4 regions of the Pseudarthrobacter raffinosi genome follow, and region 1 is predicted to be linked to each of the others. Evidence: riboswitches for the same ligand, from Rfam matches in the RefSeq annotation. Region 1 holds a riboswitch; each other region holds the start of a gene.
What was found. A riboswitch is a leader RNA that binds a small molecule or an ion and turns the genes downstream of it on or off. The one in region 1 is predicted to bind cyclic di-AMP.
Positions count from the first base shown of each region.

Region 2: another riboswitch for cyclic di-AMP. It lies ahead of NG697_RS03260 (C40 family peptidase); the one in region 1 lies ahead of NG697_RS17340 (C40 family peptidase).
Region 3: another riboswitch for cyclic di-AMP. It lies ahead of NG697_RS07515 (aggregation-promoting factor C-terminal-like domain-containing protein); the one in region 1 lies ahead of NG697_RS17340 (C40 family peptidase).
Region 4: another riboswitch for cyclic di-AMP. It lies ahead of NG697_RS20905 (NlpC/P60 family protein); the one in region 1 lies ahead of NG697_RS17340 (C40 family peptidase).

Region 1 is NZ_JAMXBG010000020.1:48,093-53,157, reverse strand. Features, by position in the region: gene NG697_RS17365 (molybdopterin molybdotransferase MoeA) at 1-563, opposite strand, end outside; gene NG697_RS17360 (DUF6457 domain-containing protein) at 529-822, opposite strand; gene mobA (molybdenum cofactor guanylyltransferase) at 819-1,529, opposite strand; gene NG697_RS17350 (HNH endonuclease) at 1,592-2,092, opposite strand; gene NG697_RS17345 (C40 family peptidase) at 2,329-3,075, opposite strand; gene NG697_RS17340 (C40 family peptidase) at 3,245-3,919, opposite strand; cyclic di-AMP (ydaO/yuaA leader) riboswitch at 3,990-4,152, opposite strand; gene NG697_RS17335 (M23 family metallopeptidase) at 4,300-5,065, opposite strand, start outside.
Region 2 is NZ_JAMXBG010000002.1:307,524-312,588, reverse strand. Features, by position in the region: gene NG697_RS03270 (cupin domain-containing protein) at 1-58, shown strand, start outside; gene NG697_RS03265 (aggregation-promoting factor C-terminal-like domain-containing protein) at 82-1,374, opposite strand; cyclic di-AMP (ydaO/yuaA leader) riboswitch at 1,589-1,759, shown strand; gene NG697_RS03260 (C40 family peptidase) at 1,763-2,626, shown strand; gene NG697_RS03255 (protein adenylyltransferase SelO) at 2,696-4,159, opposite strand; gene NG697_RS03250 (dienelactone hydrolase family protein) at 4,285-5,065, opposite strand, start outside.
Region 3 is NZ_JAMXBG010000006.1:26,610-31,674, reverse strand. Features, by position in the region: gene NG697_RS07545 (DNA glycosylase AlkZ-like family protein) at 1-36, shown strand, start outside; gene tadA (tRNA adenosine(34) deaminase TadA) at 102-608, opposite strand; gene NG697_RS07535 (phosphatase PAP2 family protein) at 731-1,423, shown strand; gene upp (uracil phosphoribosyltransferase) at 1,466-2,101, shown strand; partial or broken gene NG697_RS07525 (VOC family protein) at 2,164-2,538, shown strand; gene NG697_RS07520 (HAD-IA family hydrolase) at 2,569-3,249, shown strand; gene NG697_RS07515 (aggregation-promoting factor C-terminal-like domain-containing protein) at 3,320-4,048, opposite strand; cyclic di-AMP (ydaO/yuaA leader) riboswitch at 4,054-4,206, opposite strand; gene NG697_RS07510 (sensor histidine kinase) at 4,306-5,065, opposite strand, start outside.
Region 4 is NZ_JAMXBG010000044.1:694-4,393, forward strand. Features, by position in the region: gene NG697_RS21485 (hypothetical protein) at 1-192, shown strand, start outside; gene NG697_RS20895 (hypothetical protein) at 303-773, opposite strand; gene NG697_RS20900 (heavy-metal-associated domain-containing protein) at 1,205-1,501, opposite strand; cyclic di-AMP (ydaO/yuaA leader) riboswitch at 1,695-1,890, shown strand; gene NG697_RS20905 (NlpC/P60 family protein) at 1,894-2,655, shown strand; gene NG697_RS20910 (hypothetical protein) at 2,990-3,655, shown strand.

The DNA of each region.
Region 1 (5,065 bases):
TGGGCCGGGTTCAGTGTTACGCCGGCCTTGACCAGCACCTCTCCCGCGGCGGCTTCCTCGCCGGCCTTCCTGATGTGCTGGCCGTTCCCGGGCTCGCCGGGGCGGGCGCCGCCGCCGGTCATCAGAAGCGGCAGGCCGTCGTCGTCCGTTCCAAGCACGGCGCTTTCGCTGCGCAGGACCGCTTTGGCGCCGGGCGGGATCAGTCCGCCGGTGACGATGGGGCTGGCCTGGTGGGGTGCCAGCCGCTGGCCTGCCTCTGCCACGATCCACGGACCGCTGCCGTTGACGGCCCATCCGTCCATCGCAGACGACGCGTAGTGCGGCATGTCGTGCAACGCAGTGATGTCGCCGGCCAGGACCCTGCCCAGGGCTTGGCCCAGGGGAACCCGGCCCGGCGGAATCGGCGTGGCGATATCAAAAGCGGCCCTGCGCGCCTCATCCCAGGTATGGGCAAGGTGCTTTGCCGGGGCTGTCTGCTGCTCGGGATTTTCGGATGCGTCGCCGGGGGCGGCGGTCACTGAACGGGATTCATTCGACGGGGGTCCCGGCGGATTCGGCGTCATAGTCAGCAGCCAGGGTGCGGGCACGGTCCATGGCAGCGGTCATGGCGGCGGCGTTGGTGGCCTGCCCCGATCCCGCAGCCAGGCCGGCGGCGAAACCGGCAATAAAGGTGGTGAGCGGGGCGGCGGGGCGGACCACTGAGTGGGCTGCCACGCCGGCCAGCGACAGGATGGTGTTGACGTCGATCTGGACGTCCTCCAGTTCATACGCCTGGAGCAAGGACCTGCACCATTCTTCCAGCGTCTCGTCCTGGCTTTTCACGCTCTGCCTCCCAAATCGTCTGCGGCAGTGTTGCCCCGGAGCCCGGTTAGGGGATCCGGGCCGGCCACTCCAAGTGCGGCGGCATCGTCCCAGGTGTCCACGTCTGCCGTGGAGCCGGCCGGAACGGCGACAAGCTGCACGTCCAGACTAGCAAGGAGTGCCCTCACCGACCCGTTGATTAAGCGTCCTGTGCTTTCCAGTTCCGCCACGGAACGTTGTAGCGCGGCCGTGCTATAAAAACCGACCAACGGCTGACGGCGGCCATCCTCCGAGACGGCCACTACGCCGTCCGGTCCCAAGCCCGTGGGCGCTCCGGCGGTGGGTCCTCGCGCACGCAAAGTAGCCTTCAGCACCGCCACCGCCTGCCCTACGTTGGGCATGTCGCAGGCCAGCACCAGCGTCAGCCCGGGGCGGCTGCCACCCGCAGCGGCCAGGGCCGCGAGCCCGGCCGCGATGGCCGCCCCCGGTCCGCTAAAGGGGGGTTCTTCGCGGCAGCGGAGAAATCCGGCAGGGATTTCGCCGGCCGGCACCTCCCCGGTGTCCGGACCAACCACGACGGCGGCCCGGGCTCCCCTCGCAGCGGCGGCGGAGCGGCGCAAGAGGGAGGCGCCGTCGTACGTCAGACTCTGCTTGGGCACGCCACCGAGCCGCGACGAACGGCCGCCGGCGAGGATGACGGCATCGAAGTCGAGGGGGTCAGCGTCCACCCTCCCAGCTTAACCGCGCGGGCTGGAATACTGCGCGGGCTGGACTTGCGGAGCGACTGGATTCAGGCGGCCCGTTCAGGCAGCAGGAACGGATCCCAAGCCGGCGTGGGCTTCTCAAGTTCCTTGATCTGCCAGATGGTGCCATGCGGCGGTTCCGGATCAAACCTGAGCTTCCAGCCCATTTCAGCCGGCGTGTGGTCACCCTTGGTGTTGTTGCAGCGGAGGCACGCGGCCACCAGGTTCTCCCAGGAGTCGGCGCCGCCACGTGATTTGGGCTGCACATGGTCGATGGTGTGGGCACCCTTGCCGCAATACGCGCAGCGGTGGCCGTCCCGCCGCAGGACTCCGCGGCGGCTGACTGCGGTGCTCTGGTTGTATCTGGGGCGGATGTAGCGGTTCAGGAGAATCACGGACGGGCGGCCCAGGATCTCCTGCGGTCCCACCACAGGATCATCGCCCTCGGCAATGACACTGGCCTTGCCCGTGAGCACAAGCACCAGCGCCCGGCGGAAGGTGACTACCGCCAGCGGTTCATATCCAGCATTCAGAACGAGAGTGCGCATGCACGTACCTCTTTGTGGCCGCACCCGTCAGGGGCACGAGGGCCGGCTGCCCCCGGCATATCCGGGCTATGGATCGACACCACAAGAGTAAACAAAGAATCCCGGGATCAGCTAATCGCAGAAGCGGCCGCCGTCACGTGTCGGATTCGTGCATCTCTCCGGATCAGGGCAGCAGCCCGCAGACAGCGAAGGACCCCCGCCGTGAGGCGAGGGTCCTTCGAATGCTGACTCTGGTGCTAGGACACGCGGATGTAAACGGGGCCGGAGCCGACATTGGCGCTGAACACAACGGTCTGGTTGCCGTTGTAGCCCCCGTGCACGGCCTGGCCGTTGCCAGCGTAGACGGCAATGTGGGCAACGCCCGCGCCGCCGTCGGCGTAGTACAACAGATCGCCGGGCTGGGCCTCGGCGGCGCTGACGGTCTGACCGAGGGACAGGTAGCCTGCAGGCCAGTCGCGGAAGTTGATCCCCACGGCAGCCAGCGCGTTGGTGACCAGCATGGTGCAGTCCTGGCTGACGCCGAGCTGTGCATAGGCTGCGGACAGGATGGCCTGGCCCTTGCCGCTGGCGGAGACCGGCGCCTTCGGAGCGGCCGGAGTCGCCGACGCTACCGTGAGGGTGGCCGCGGCCTTGGCCGGAGCCGGAGCTTCAACAACAGGCGCGGGAGCCTCAATGGGAGCCGGCGTGGTGGTCACTGCGGGCTTCTCGTAGGAGATGGCAATGGTGGAAGCAGCCGAAATGATGGCCGGGGCGAAAACCTCAGCCTCAAGGTTCGAAGCGGACGCAGCTTCACGCTGGACGCCGGTGTCAGCCGCGTTCGCAGCGATACCACTGGTCAGGACAAGGCCGGAAGCAGCAGCGATAACCGCAGCCTGACGGCCCATGCCGCCGGCGTTGTCGCCGACAGCCTTGGCAATGACAGCCAGCGAGTTGGTCTTGGCGACCTCGGCGCGGTGCCGTGCAACAGTTGCACGTGTAGTCATTAATTTTCTCTCTTTCGTTTTCCTCAGGACCGCGTGGGCAGCCCAAGGGCTTTGGACGCGCCGGCATCTTGGGGGTACGCCGGCACGCCCCGAACGGGGATTTCGCGAAAAGTTTCCAGCGAAGAAACGGTTCCAGCAGCACAGGGCTGCAGGAACTGGATTGCAGGAACTACGGGGCCAGCGTGAAGAACGAGGAAGTGCCCGTGGAAGCCACAGAGTGCAGCAGGGTTCCCTGTGACGGGTTCAGCGCGCCGATCATCATGCCGTTGCCAACGTAAATGCCAACGTGGGCGCCGCCGTTCTGCATGACCAGGTCACCGGGAGACGGTGTGGACGTGGGCGTCATGGCAGTCCACGCATTGACGCGGGGAATGCTGATGCCGGCCTGGGCGTAGACCCACTGGGTGAAGCCCGAGCAGTCCCAGCCGTTGGGAGTGGTGCCGCCCCATACGTACGGGCGGCCGATGCCGGTGTAGGCGATAGCTGCCAGGCCCGATCCTGCCGCAGAGGAAACCTTGTCCGCGAGCTTGGAGGCCGCGGCCTCGGTTGCGGCAGCACCCTGAGCCCCGGTTTCGGAGGCCGTGGACTGCGCACGGACCGTCTCAACCTTCGGTGCCGGCGTGGTCTTGATCACGGGGCGCTCGAAGGAAACGGTAGCCGTGGGCGCCGCTGTTACGGCAAGTGCCGTCTGCGCGGAACCGGACTCGGTGGAGGCGGAAACGCCGGCGGTGGTATCCGCGGCGTTGGCCGGAAGCCCCATGCTCAGGATCAGACCTGATGCAGCTGCGATAACAGCAGCCTGGCGACCTACGGTCCCGGCATTGGCACTGACCGCCTTGGACACGGCGCCCAAGGGGTTGGTGCGAACCGGTTGTGCGCGGTGACGCGCAGAAGTATGGCGTGAAGACACGAAGGTAGCCTCTCCCAATGCCTGCGAGGTGAGCTGTCGGATTCGGATGGGAGTCACCCGGCCACGCTGCTTCACAGTGGAAGCTTTGCGACTTAACCCCAAGGCCTTCAGAATCGAAGACCAAAATTGGTTCCCCCGCCCCTGCCAGACGATGTCATGCGAACGGACCTTGAGCGGTGGCAGAGCTAGGCAATCCACTCAAGAACGTCAACTTCGGAAAAGTTGACGCGCTTTAGACGTTACAGGAGTTCCGAGCCAATGTCACATTCAGGTCACGGCACGTCGCTGCGATTCGAGAGTTGGCCATCATTTGGTCAGAGCCAGCCCGTGGGGTCAACGACTTCGCCATTGACCTGGACCTCGAAGTGGAGGTGGCAGCCCGTGGACGCGCCCGTGGTGCCGCTCAGGGCAACCACGTCGCCGCGGCTGACTGTCTGGCCTACCTTGACGCTGGCGGAGGAGAGGTGGTTGTACGTGGTTTCTAGGCCATTGCCGTGATCCACCACCACGCGGTTGCCGCCGCCGTACTGGTGCCAGCCGGCGAAGGTGACGGTGCCGCTGGCGGCAGCCAGGACAGAGGTTCCGCACTGTGCCACGAAGTCCTGGCCACGGTGGAAGTCTCCGGAGCCGCCGGTAATGGGGCTGACCCGGAATCCGAACGGGGAGACTGTAGCCAGCTGGGCCAGCGGCGAGCCGAGGCTTCCGGCAGAGGCCGCGCGGGTAATGGATCCCGCGGACTGTGCGCTCAGCAGCTGCTTCAGTTTGCCGTCGGGATCACCCTGGGTAACCACGGACGAGCGGCTGAAATCAATTTGGGCGGCGGCTTCGGCGGTAACTTCGGGCTGCGGAGCAGCGGAAACGGCCGATGCGGCCTGGCCGGGTGCCGGAGTGGCCATCACGGGGCCGGTCACAGGAACCGTCACGGTGAGAACCAGGCCTGTTGCTGCCAAGGCGATGCCGGCCTTCTGGCCGAGGCCACTGGCGGCGGCGAAATCCGTCATCTGCCGGAAGGGTCCCCGGCGGCGGCGGGCGTCCCGCTGTGGGTCGCGGGGCCTCTCCGCGGTGAAATCCTCGGCCACT
Region 2 (5,065 bases), on a different contig from region 1:
CTTCGTCGGCATTGAATTCTTCAGCGCCGCGGAATTCGCCAAGCCCCCGGGAACGTGACCCGGCTGCCCTCCCCCGGCAGGTCAGTACCAGTTGTTGGCCACGGAATGGTTCCACGCGCTGCACGGTGACCCGTAGCGGTCAGCGATATAGGACAGGCCCCAACTGACCTGGGTCCGGTAGCTCGTGAGCCAGTCGCTGCCGGCGCTGGCATACTTGCTGGCCGGCAGCGACTGGGCGATGCCGTATGCGCCCGAGTACGGGTTGGTGGCGGTGGTCAGCCAGTTCGACTCCTTGGTCCACAGCGACGCCAGGCACGGAAACTGGTCCTGGCCCCAGCCGTAGGCGCCCAACTGCCCGGCCGCGTAGGTATTTGCGCCGGCGGGGTCGTTCACAGCGCCGCCCGGCACGGAAGGCACGACGACGACGGGCGGCGGAGCCGGCGTCGGGCTCGGGACAGGAGCGGGGGCTGGCACTCCCGGTACAACAGGTGGGGCCGGAGCCGGTTTCTGCGCAGCGGCGAGGGCCGCCGCCCTGGCTGCCGCCTCCGCCTGTTGGCGTGCCTGTTCCTGCGCCGCGGCCCGTTTGGCGGCCTGCGCCGTTTCGTACGCGGCCAAGGCCACCTGGCCCTGCCGGAACTCACCCTCCACCGCAGCGGTGGTGCCCTTGAGGGATGCCAACTGCGCGGTCAGTTCCTGGCCGTGCTCCTGCTGCTCCGCGATCTGCCTGGACATGGCCTGCTGGGCGGACTGGGCGGCGGCGAGCTTGGTTCTGGCTTCGCTGGACAGACGCTCGCGCTCTGCCCTGGCTGCCTGCTCCTGATCGGCCAGGGCGCGGGAAATGCGTTCGGCGGCTGCGGATTTGTTCACCAGGGCTGCAGTCTTGTCGCTGACGATCTGGACGATATTCAGGCCTTGGATGCTGTTGTTCTGCACGGCGTCGAGAGCAACGAAGAAACCCATGTTTGTGCCACCGGTCTTATACGACTGCGCCGCCAGGGCACCGATTTCCTTCTTGTACTGTCCCAGTTCGGCCGCGGCGCGTGCCGTCTGGGCGGTCAGGGCATCCACAGTGGAAGTGGCGGCCTGAAGCGCCGCTTCGGCCTGGGCGTACTCCGCGGCGGATGTCACGGCCGCATTGCCCAGCGCCTCCGCTTCGGCCTGAAGCCCGCCCAGCAGCCCGTTGATCCTGGTGACCTCTGCCGCTTTGCCGGCCTCGCTTTGCTTGGCGTTCTGCACGTCCTGCCACGAGGGATAGCCGCCGGGCGGGGCGTCGTCGGCGGCATGTGAGGGCAGCAGCGCAGCCGACCCTACCAGGGCGACCGCCAGCATGCCGGCGAGGGCGGGCAGCCGCATTTTTTGAACAATCCGGGACATAGTTGGTGAGCTTACCGGGCATATACGGATTACGGGGGTTGACCTGCAACATCGTTACCAGGGAGTAGAGAATTCGCGCTGACATACGAGTGAATTTCACTCCTACATTCCGTTACCGGAATGTGACATTGCCGCCGAGCAGAAGTTATGGTCAAACGGTGGCCCGGCTCAAGCCGGACCATTCCCGCCAGTATGCCGAGCCCTGCCGCTGACCGGGATCCAGTCGCTTTCCAGCTGGCAGGGACGGGGGAACCACGTTTCCACGGCTTCTTGCGAAGCCTTGGGGTTAAGTCGGTATCGCTCCGTTCAGTGCGGCGCCGCTACCGGCCGGGTATCTCCGACCCGAACCCGACAGCTCACCCCGCAGGCATGGGAGAGGCGATCAACCGTGTCCAAGAATTCCGCTTCCGCACGCCATCGTGTGGTTTCTGCCAGCTCTACCGTCCCTGTCGGCCTGTCGTCAACGGCCAAAGCACACGCCCTGACGTTTGGCCGTCCGGCCCTGGTGGCTGTTGCTGCATCCGGCCTGCTGTTCGGCATCGGCGTCCCGGCTCAGGCCGGCGTCCACGGCCCGGATGATGCCGGGACTGCCAACGCCCAGGTCCAAACCGGTGCGGCGGCAGCGGCTCCGGCCGCTGTTGCTCCGGCCCCCGCCGCAGCGGTCCCCGCCGCGGCCAACGTTCACACCGTCGTTTCGGGTGACACGCTGGGCCAGATTTCCGCCACCAACGGCGTCCCGCTCAACGACGTCCTTGCCGCCAATGGACTCTCGCTGACCACCATCATCTACCCCGGCGACCAGATCCGGATCCCCGGCGCCGGCTACACGGCACCGGGCGCCGCACCGGCTCCGGCGGCGAAGGCCGCAGCGGCGCCGTCCTCCGCCACCAACACCGGTATACAGCTGGCCTCAACGTCCGCACCGGCAGCCCAGGCTCCGGCCGGCTCGCTCGGCGCGGCCATCCTGGCTTCGGCCACTTCACAGCTCGGCGTGCAGCAGGACTGCACCGCCATGGTGGAGAAGGCGCTGCGCTCGGTGGGTAAGAGCGTGGGTGACCTGGCTCCCGGCCAGTTCTACCAGTACGGCACGGTGGTGGGCACCCCGGCCGCAGGGGATCTGGTCATCACGGCCGGCCATGTGGGCGTCTACGCCGGCAACGGCCAGGTAGTCAGCGGCGGGGTGGACGGTTACAAAACCGAAGTCCACTCCCTCAGCTGGCTCGCCGGAGCGTCCTTCGTCCGCGTAGCGTGATCCGACCATGCTCGACGGCGGCGGGCGGCACCCGGCCGCGCGCCGCCGTCGTCCATCCCTGGTGTTCGCTCAGGTCCCGCAGAAGGTCCGGTAGCTCCCGAAGTCTTCAGGGGCGGGGCCGGCGTAGCGTTCCAGCCCGGGGCGCTGCGTGTACGGATCGGCCAGGACGTCCACCAACCGGTTGAATGGGTCCAGGTCGCCTGCGATAGCAGAGTCCAGAGCCTCTTCAACCAGGTGGTTCCTGGGGATGTAGACGGGGTTGACCCGGTCCATCAGGTCCGCGTCCGGCGCCAGGGCCAGCCACCGTGCGGCCCAGGCGTCGAAGACGCCCGGGTCCGCAAACATGGACCGCGCAGTTTCCGGGGTCCCGCGGGCCGCCGAGCCGAGGCTCCGGAAGAAGGAGGTGTAATCCACCTGGCCTTCCTGGAGCAGCGCCAACACGCCGTCCACCAGGGGCGACGCGACGTCGTCGTGCGTGTCCGGGCGCAGCCCAAGCTTGGACTTCATGCCGGCTGACCAGGCAGCGCTGTACAGCGTGCGGAAGGCGCCGAGGGATTCAACGGCGAGCGCCACGGCCTGGTCCTGGTCTTCATGGAACAGGGGCAGGAGTGCTTCGGCGAGCCGGGTGAGGTTCCACTCGGCAATGACCGGCTGGTTGGCGTAGGCGTAGCGTCCGTCCGCGTCGATGGAGCTATAGACCGCGCCGGGGTTGAAGGCGTCCATAAACGCGCAGGGACCGTAGTCGATGGTCTCGCCGGAGATGGCCATGTTGTCGGTGTTCATCACGCCATGGACGAAGCCCACCAGCATCCAGTGCGCCACCAGGGACGCCTGCGCGGCTATGACCGCCTCGAAGAACGCGAGATAGGGCTTGTCGGCGAGCGCCGCGTCGGGGTAATGGCGGCTGATGGCATGATCGGCCAGGCGGCGGAGAAGGTCCGTCTCGCCGTTGACGCGGGCGAACTGGAAGCTGCCAACGCGCAAGTGGCTGCTGGCCACCCGGGTGAGCACGGCGCCGGGCAGCATGGTTTCGCGGCGGACGGGCCGGCCCGTGGCCACCACGGCGAGGGACCTCGTGGTGGGGATGCCCATGGCGTGCATGGCTTCGCTGACGATGTACTCGCGCAGCATGGGACCGACGACGGCGAGACCGTCACCTGCGCGGGCGAACGGTGTCCGGCCGGAGCCCTTGAGGTGGATGTCCCGAAGCTGCCCGTGGATGTCCGTGACCTCACCCAGCAGGAGGGCCCGCCCGTCGCCGAGCAGGGGTGAGTAGCCGCCGAACTGGTGGCCGGCATAGGCCTGGGCCACCGGTGTGGCACCGTCAGGAATCTGGTTGCCGATGAGCAACCGGGTCCCCTTGGGCGTCCGCAGCGAGGACGGGTCCAGGCCCAGTTCGCCGGCCAACGGCTCGTTCAGGACCAGCAGCTGCGGGTCTGGCGCTTCTTCCGCCTGCCAGGGAACCGCCAGCTCCTCGAGTTCGCGGGCGAAACGCCCGTCGAAGGTGAGCGTTAGTGGGATTGCGGTGCTCATCCTTCAAGACTACCCGCGGCCGCGGGTGAGTGCCCCGCCCTCCCAACTGAGTAGCGCTATCTGTCGTTCTGGAGGCTCAAAACGTCAGATAGCGCTACGCAGATCAACCGTGCTGGCGTCACCCCTCAGACGTGCTGTCCGAACCAGGCGAGGGTGTCGTTCCAGGCAGCCGTGGCCTGGGTTTCGTTGTAGCGCTCGCCGGTGTCGTTGTGGAAGGCATGGTCCACGCCGGGGTAAACGGTGAGCTGGTGCGTCACCGTGGTGGCGTCCAGGGCATCGCGGAGGCCCGGCATCGCGCCGGTGATCCGCGCGTCGCGTTCGGCATAAACCCCGAACACCGCGGCCTTGATGGCCGGCACCTTGTTCAGGTCCGGCGCCGGACCATAGAACGCCGCGGTGGCCTTCAGCCCGGCCAGCTCGGTTGCCGCCTGCCAGGTAATGCCGCCGCCGAAACAGTACCCGTTCATGGCGATGCGTCCGGAGTCCACGAAGTCCTGGCCCTGAAGGTAGTCAAAGGCCGCCGCGAAGTCAGCAACATGGCGTGGGGCGCCGGCGCTGGTCAGTGCACCCGACACGGCGTCGGAGTCAAGGCTGGCGGTGCCGCCTTCCCTGCTGAGCAGGTCAAGGGCCAGCGCCGCGTACCCGGCTTTGGCAAAGCGGCGGGCAACGTCCTGGATGTGAGGGGTCAGGCCGCGGTTCTCGTGGCAGACCAGCACCGCAGGGCCGGCTGCTCCGGATTCGGGCCGGGCGAGGTACCCACTGATCTCGGTTCTTTCGGCCGGGAACCGCACGGTCGCCGTCGTCAGCCCCGCGGCGCCCTCCGGGACGGAGAGCGGACTTTTGGCCCCCGGAACAGCACCGGCAGAAGCGGTGCCGGTGCCCGCCGTCGACGATGACGGCGTGGGT
Region 3 (5,065 bases), on a different contig from region 1:
CAGGACAGGATCGACGCCCTGGATGCCGCAGGCTGAGAGTCGTGCAGGCAGGTGAGAGCGCTACAGCAGGCCCGAGACAAATTGCAGCCCCCTACGACCCGTTACAGCCGGCTGCGGTGCGCTGCGAAGAAGTCCCTGAGAACCGCACCGCACTCCTCTTCCCTGACCCCGCCGTACACCTCAACCCAGTGGTTGAGCCGGCGGTCGCGGAGGATATCGAATACCGAGCCCGCCGCTCCGGCTTTCTCATCCCAGGCACCGAAGACCACTCGGGGAATCCTGGCCAGGACCACCGCGCCGGCGCACATGGCGCACGGCTCCAGAGTGACCACCAGCGTGCAGTCCGCCAGCCGCCAGCCGTCCCCGGCGCCGCCGTCGAGCTTGGACAAGGCACGCAACCTGTCCGCCGCCTGGCGGATGGCCATCACCTCGGCGTGGGCGGTGGGGTCTCCCAGGTCTTCCCGCTGGTTTCGTCCAGACCCCAGGACGGCGCCGTCGGGCCCTATCACGACGGCGCCGATGGGCACATCCTCGGTGTCCAGCGCGCGCTGGGCTTCGTTCAGGGCAAGACCCATCCATTCGAGGTGGATCTTTTCTGCGGCGACCATGGCTCAATGATAGTTTCGAAGGATATCCAGCCTGCAAAGCATGGACGCCGGGAGGCATAGTGGACACATTCAGGGACCGTCTGGGCCAATGGTTCAAACCATATGCCGCGCTGTGGCTCACCATGATGGTGGGCGGCGCCTTGGTGGTCACCATGGCGCTCCTGGGTGCCGAGGTCTACAACAACGTGGTGGATGAAGAGGGACTGGCCGCCCTGGACCTGCCCGCGCTGGAGCTGTCCCAGGGCCTTCGGAACCCCGCACTGGATGCCGGGGTGACGGCTTTCACCAACATCGGCGGGGGCATCGGCATGCCCATCCTGGCCAGCATCCTGACAGCCTGGCTCACGTTCCTAAGCCGGACCTGGCGGCCCATCGTCCTGGTGGGCGGCGCCGCGGCCGTCTCCACGCTGGCCACCACGGTGGGCAAGCGGCTGGTGGGCCGCACCCGCCCGGACCACGCCGAAGCTGTCCCTCCGTACGAGACTTCGCCGTCCTTCCCGAGCGGCCACACCCTGAATACGACGGTGGTGATCGGTGTCCTGGTGTACGTCATGTGCCTCCAGTTCGAAATGCTGTGGGCGCGCATCACAGCCATCACCGCCGGGGTGATCTTCATCATCGCGATGGGCCTGAGCCGGGTGTTCCTGGGCCACCACTGGCTGACCGATGTGATGGCCGGCTGGTTCCTGGGCCTTGCCTGGGTGGGCATCGTGATCCTGGCGCACCGGCTGTTCCATGTGCTGCGGAAACGCGAGCACGCGGGCCCGGCACCCACGTTCGAACACCCCGCCCTGCGGGAGGATCCGTCGAGCTGATTCCCGGCCGGAGGCCCTCCGCGCGGGTGATAGTTTTGACGCATGCGCACTCTCGTTGTGGACCACCCGCTGGTCGCCCATAAGCTCACCGTCCTGCGGGACAAGAACACTCCGTCACCGGTCTTCCGGCAGTTGACGGAAGAGCTGGTGACCCTCCTGGCCTACGAAGCCACCCGTGAGGTCCGCACCCAGCCGGTCACCATCGAGACGCCGGTCAGCACCACTGTGGGCACCGCTTTCACCAAGCCCACGCCTCTGGTGGTCCCCATCCTGCGCGCCGGGCTCGGCATGCTTGAGGGCATGACCAAGCTGGTCCCCACTGCTGAAGTGGGTTTCCTGGGCATGGCCCGCGACGAAGAAACCCTGGACATCATCACCTACGCGGAGCGGCTCCCGGAAGACCTGACGGACCGGCAGATCTTTGTGCTGGATCCGATGCTTGCCACAGGCGGAACCCTGCGCGAAGCCATCAAGTTCCTGTTCAAGCGCGGCGCCTCCGACGTCACGTGCATTTGCCTCCTGGCCGCGCCGGAAGGCCTGGCCAAGCTCGAAGAGGAACTTGCCGAGGCCAACGTGACCATCGTGCTGGCCTCCATTGACGAACGGCTCGACGAGAAGTCCTACATCGTTCCCGGGCTCGGCGACGCCGGCGACCGCCTGTACGGCATCGCCGGCTAATTCGGGGCTGCTTCGGATTTCAGGTCTTCCGCTTTTCTGCCGCCGCCGTTAGCCTGTGGCGCATGGACTGGAAGCTTGAACTCGTTTTTGTGCCCGTATCCGACGTGGACCGCGCCAAGGATTTCTACGTCAGCAAAGTTGGATTCAACCCGGATTTCGACGAGTGACCCATGGATGGCATCCGCTTCGTCCAGCTGACCCCGCCGGGATCCGCCTGCTCCATTTGTATTGGCGAGGGCCTCAATGTCGCCCCTCCGGGTACGGCCCCAAGCCTGCAGATGGTGGTCAGCGACATCCAGGCTGCCCACGACCACCTCAAGGGCAACGGTGTGGAGGTCAGCGACATAGACATCCAGGGCTGGGGGCACTTCGTCTACTTCGCGGATCCCGACGGAAACAAGTGGGCGGTGCAGTACATCCCGGGCCGTGACGCCTAAGCCGGTGACGCCTGGGGCAAAATAGGCAGCATGAACATCCCCACACCTGCCGCCACACGAACACTGACCTGCCGGGCCGTCCTTTTCGATATGGACGGCACGCTGGTGGACTCCACGGCAGTAGTGGAGGAGGTCTGGGGAGAATTCGCGGCCCGGTACGGCCTGGACGTCGCCGAAATCCTGCGCACTTCGCACGGCGTCCAGGCTGCCGATACCGTACGCCGGTTCGCGCCGGGGGGAGCGGACGTCGCGGCCCTCACCGAGGAACTGGGTGCGATGGAACGGGTGCGGACGGCCGGTATCGTCGCGTTGCCGGGGGCTGCCGACCTGCTTCGCAGCCTCCCGGCTCAGGCAGTGGCGCTGGTGACTTCAGCGGACAGGACCCTGGCGGACATCCGCATGGACGCTGCCGGGCTGGACATGCCGGCCACGGCCGTGACGGCGGACCTGGTCACACGGGGCAAGCCGCACCCGGAGGGCTATCTGATGGCCGCCGGGCTGCTGGGCGTGGAACCGGAGGACGCCGTGGTGTTCGAGGATGCGCCCGCCGGAATCGCGGCAGGCGTTGCTGCGGGTATCCGGACGGTGGCCGTGGGTCCGAATGCGGGCGAATTGCCGGCAGGCGTGCTGCATATCGCGGATTACCGCGCCGTAACCGCCTCCGTGGAAACGGACGCCGCGGGACGGCAACTCATTTCTTTCCGGCTTTGACGCCGGCGGATCACCTTCGTAATCCGCCGGCGCAGCTCAGCGCCGCGGCTGCCGGCGAGGCTCAGTCGGCCTAGTACCAGTTGTGCGACAGGTGGAAGTTCAGCGCGCCGCACGGTGACTGGTAGCGCTCCTGGATGTAGTTCAGGCCCCAGTTGATCTGCGTGCGGTAGTTGGTGACGTAGTCCGCGCCGGCGCTCGCCATCTTCTCAGCGGGCAATGACTGGACGATGCCGTACGCGCCGCTGCTGGCGTTGGTGGCCGTGGTGGTCCATTCGGATTCCTTGGTCCACAGCGTCTGCAGGCACTGCATCTGGTCAGCGGACCAGCCGTACGTCGCCAGCTGGCCAGCAGCGTAGGCCTGCGCTCCTGCGGGGTCGTTGACGGCCACAACGGGCGTGGGTGCAGGTTCCGGAGCCGGGGCCGGAGCGGGCTCCGGGGCCGGGGCAGGTGCCGGTTCGGCGGCCTGGGGCGCGACGTTGATCTCGGCCGGCGCAGCTTCCGGGGAGGCCGGGGGCTGGATCTCGGCTGCCTCGAAGCTCAGCTTCGACTGGGCGCTGGCTTCTTCGGCGGCCTGGTCCGCGCTGGCCGCAAGCGACGCAGACTCGGAAGCGTGTGCTGCGGCGCTGACGCCGACCAGCAGGGCGCATGCCGTCGCGAACACCGCGACGCGCTGGCCCACGGAGGGAATCCGGGCCGCCTTGGACAGTGGGGACATAGCTGCACCGAAGCGGGACTGCTTGCGGTGGCTGTCGGACTTTGTGTCGCCCTGCGGGCGCGTTTGTACCTTGAATTCAGACATGATGGATCGCCTCTCACACCTGCGGAGTTAGCTGTCGGGTTCGGATGAGGGCATCCGGCCACACGGCACAATCACGTGTTGGCTTAACCCCAAAGGGCACTTGGTGCCCGGGACGGTGGGTCCCCCGCCTCTGCCTCTGAAAACGGAATCCGGGAAGCGGCAGAGCTTGGCGTCATCCGGATATGCGGCCCAACGGGAACCACACGTCATCGACGCTACAGGAGCTGGACGCTTAAGTCACATTTTGGTAACAGGAATCACGACGACGGTGTGTCGCCTTGCTGGGCCCGGGCGTCAGTGGGTCGCGCGAGCGCGCCGGTAGGGAAGAGTAACGCGACCTCGGTCCGTCCGGCCCGCGATGTCACCTCCACGCTACCGCCGTGGGCCTCCATGATCGACTGGACAATGGACAGGCCCAAGCCACTAGTGCCTTCGGAGGCCCCGGCGCCCGAGGCCGGCGCTGTACCCTTGCGCGCCGCGTCTGCGCGGGCAAACCGGGAGAAAACGTGGTCAACGAGTTCCGCAGGGATGCCCCCGCCGTCGTCCGTTACCGTCACCGCTGCGTCGCCATTGGCAGACTTCGTGACAGCGGTGACCACGGTGGTCCCCGGCGGCGTGTGCTTGCGCGCATTGGATAGCAGGTTGACAAGCACCTGACGCAGTTGGGACGCATCACCCGTGACGGCGAGCGGCTGGTCAGGCAGTTCAAGGCGCCAGTGGTGGTCCGGGGCGATGACCTTCTCGTCACTGACGGTTTCGATCACGAGTTGTGTGAGGTCAACTTCGCTGAGCTTCAGGGGCTGGCCCTCATCGAGCCGGGCGAGCAGGAGCAGATCCTCCACCAGGGTGGTCATGCGTTCGGACTGGCTTTGGACCCGGGCCAGGGATTTCCGGCCGTCCGGCGTGAAGCTCTCGGTCATCCGCATCAGCTCCGTGTACCCGCGGATGGCAGTCAGCGGCGTGCGCAGCTCATGGGAAGCATCGGCTACGAACTGCCGCACCTTGGTCTCGCTCCGC
Region 4 (3,700 bases), on a different contig from region 1:
GACGTTGCCGGAGCCGAGGTCGATGGCATGGCGGAGCTGCCGTGGCTCATGCCGGGCATGCTGCTCGAGTCCGAACTTCCGGTGCCGGCTGAGCATCCGGCGAGGCCGATTGCTGCGGCGATCGCGGCAGCGGAAATAGTCAGGGTCTATTTCATGAAAATCAGGGTCCTCAAAGGTATCAGCGGCGTTTAGCGCCTGGGGATTGCAAGCAGAGACAGCTGCGCCCTTTGGGAAGGTGGGCTGTCTTGTGCGTGTCGACGTTGCTGGACGCTGCGCCGGGGCGCGGCGCTGTCAGTGCTGGTTTACGTCCGGCTGATACAGAAGTCACCGGGAGAGGGGCTGTCCGGTGAGTAGGAATAATTGATGCTGGCTGCAGCCGCCACCCCGAAGTCCGGTAAGGCATAGGGTGCTGTTCCGGGGGCAGGGGCGGTCAGTGAGGTGTTTCCCGGGGCCAGGACGCACGTATTGCCCCCGGCAGTCATCCCGGGGCAGGAACCTGCAGGGGCGCAGGAAGACGACGAGCCAGTTGCCGCTGGGGTAGCGGCGGTCCCATCCGAGGATGCCCCCGTGGTGTGGGAGTGCCCGGCCGGGATGCCCGCAGCGTCCACCGCGGATCCGGCGGTCGCTGCCGGCATGGTGTGCGCGGCGCTCATATGGTGTGCGCCGGTCATAATGTGCATGCCGAAGATCCCGGCGATGATGGCTAGGGCGGCCGTCAGGAAGCCTGCACGAAAGAGGAAAGCGGAGAAAGGTCCACGCGATGGTGCGCTCACAACGTTTCTTCCCTTCCATGCAGGTTGTTCAGGATCTTCAGCCTACCGGCAGGGGTATTCCTGCCGGTCACAGCCTCTTATTCAACGCACCTGGGAGGGATTGAGTTTCATCCTCCGCAAGCCCAAAGGCAGGACAGGGCACTGTCGCCAGCGGGACGGCGAGGATGTTGTAACCGGTGGCCCAAATGAGGATCTGCTACGGCTTGGTATGGCTGGCCCCGGATAGGTCCACCATTTCACAGCACAGTCCAGGCATCATTGCCGGCCTGGACAACACCGGCCGATGCCGTGCACCCGTTCCAGCGCCGAGCGCGATGCCGGCCTCAGCGCCGGGGACGCGTTCGCCCCGTCAAAAGACACCCCACTCGCCTAACCGGTCTTCTGCCAGGGGCCTTGATGCCAATTGCTGCAAAGCGTGTAGCCGGCGGAGGTCACGGCCGCACACACAGCAAAGCTCTCGGCCGTACCGTGACTATCACCCGGGAACGACCGCCGGACACGAGGTCCACAAAGGCGGACTCGGCACCCTCAACGGCCGATACAGCCTTTTGAACGGTCTGGACGCAATGCCCGCACGTCAGCCCTTCGACAGCAAACTCGACTGTGCTGCCACTGGATACCGCTGCCGGAGCAGCAGCTGCACCCGGCAGCGGAAGAAACAAGGGGAAGCCTGGCTCTATCTTTTTGAGGAAGAATCGAGGGTGTGCTGGGGGTGAACGGCCGTGCAAACGGGTACGGCAACACCAGCCCGGACTTCCATGTCACTGACAACCCAAGAAGACGCATCCTGTACCCGGGCCGGGTATACAGAGCAAGTGCGCATCCCGTGCCACGGCGGACACGCCGTTACCGGAATGTGACAAACATTGCTGGTGTGAAGTACGGTCTAAGTCGTGCCGGTTTCTCCTTGAGGCGGCACTCCCGAACAGATTGCCTAACTCTGCCGCTGCCCGGGATCCGTTCACTTTTCGTCCGGCAGAGACGGGGAACCCATTATTGGCCTGCTTCTGGCAGGTCTTGGGGTGAAGCCGTGCCTGGTGCACTTTTGCGCCTGACGCGGCCGGGTGCCTCCCACCCGAATCCGACAGCTAACCTCGCAGGCAGTGGGAGAGGCCCTTTCATGCCCATGCGCAAAACTCACGGCCGCCGCCGCGCGGTCCCCCAGACCAGCACTCTTGCCGCACTGACCAAGTCCTTTACCGCGAATGCCGGCGGCGCAGGCCGCCAGGCCGCCGTCTTCGCAGCGGCTTCCGGTCTCGTGCTGACCAGTGGTATTGCTGCCGCCCAGGCGGCCGACGCCCCCGCCCAGCGCGAAGCTGAACCGGCCGCTAACCTCGAGGTCGCGAGCCAGATACAGGCCCCGCTGACCGCCGATGCCACCATCCAGATTTCCTTCGAGCGCCCGGTCGTGGAAACCACGCCCGCTCCCGTAGTGGAAGCCCCGAAGCCTGTCGTGGTAGCCGCGAAGGCCGCGGCACCCGCGGCCGCCGTAACGACCCCTGCACCCGCCTCGGCCAAAGTCACCGTCACCCCGCCTGCGCCCGCGCCGGCTCCCGCAGCCGGTGACATTAACTCCATCATGGTGTCCTCCGCCTACGCTCAGATCGGCATGATCCAGGACTGCACGCGGCTGGTCGAAAACGCCCTAAATGCCGCTGGCATCCCCGTCGGGGACCTGGGCCCGATGCAGTTCATGAACTACGGCACCGTGGTCACCGACCCCCAGCCCGGTGATATGGTCATGCAGCCTGGCCACGTAGGAATTTACGTCGGCAACGGCCAGGTCCTCAGCTCAGGCCTGAACGGGAAGAATGAAACCGCCGTGCACCCTCTGACCTGGATGACGTCCAAGGGTGCCGTCACCTTCGTCCGCGCAGGCTAACAAACCACTGAAGGCCGGTGATTCAATGCCTTGGGGGCACTGAATCACCGGCCCTTAGGATGCCCCTCCAACCATGCGCCTGACTCCTTCCGCAGGTCACCCGAAGGCGACATATAGCGGTGCTAAAACACCGCCATTTACTCCGCAAACCACAATTCTGAGGCGTATCCCATCTCTTTAGAGTGTCCGGCCAAGCCCCGCTTCCAAGGAAATGAGACATGACGCTCAATTCTGCCCCGCTGAGCAGCACGCGCAGCGCCACGCCGCACCAACTCCGGTATCGGCGCTACGGCTGCCTGCTCTCACACACCCGAAAACGAAAGACTCACCAGACATGACCGTTCAGAACGACCTCAGCCGCGAAGACGTTGCCTCCTATGAGGCAGAGCTCGCGAAACGGACTCCCTCGCTCTACTCGCGCTACATCGGCGCGATGCTCTACTTCATGGGCGCGGCCCTTATCGCTGGCGCCGTCGTGCACTATCCGGTCGACCCGGGCCTATACACGATCATCTGCGTCGTCGGTGCGTTCGTGTTCCTCCTCGGCACCATCGTCAACGAGTTCGTGCTCGTCGATGAGCGCCCGCTGCTAAGCCGGGCCATCTCGCTCGTCGCGTTCTCGCTCCTGCTCTCCTTCGGCGTCGGCCTGGTCGGCGGCGGCATCCAGCACTTCGAACAGTTCCCCGAGCGCAGCGCCTGGATGACTCCAATCGGCCTGCTGATGTCGTACGTCGCGTTCATCGCCAAGGACGCCAAGGGCGGCCTGCGCCACCTGGTCAGCCCGTTTGCCGCAGGTGTCGTGTTGGTCGCCGCGCTGACATGGTTCGGCATGTCCGCCCTCGCAAGCACCCTCGACTCCGAGAGCCACAGCCACGACTCCACGCCGGCACCGTCGCAGGCACCCGCGGAGGCTCCGACCAGCGAAGACCGCACCCTCGACAAGCCGACGGACGCCCCCGCAGCCCCCGCACCCGACACCCACACGTCGCACAGCCACTAACCCGAAGCCGGGCATGCTCAACCGCACATTCGTGCGCTCCTATTC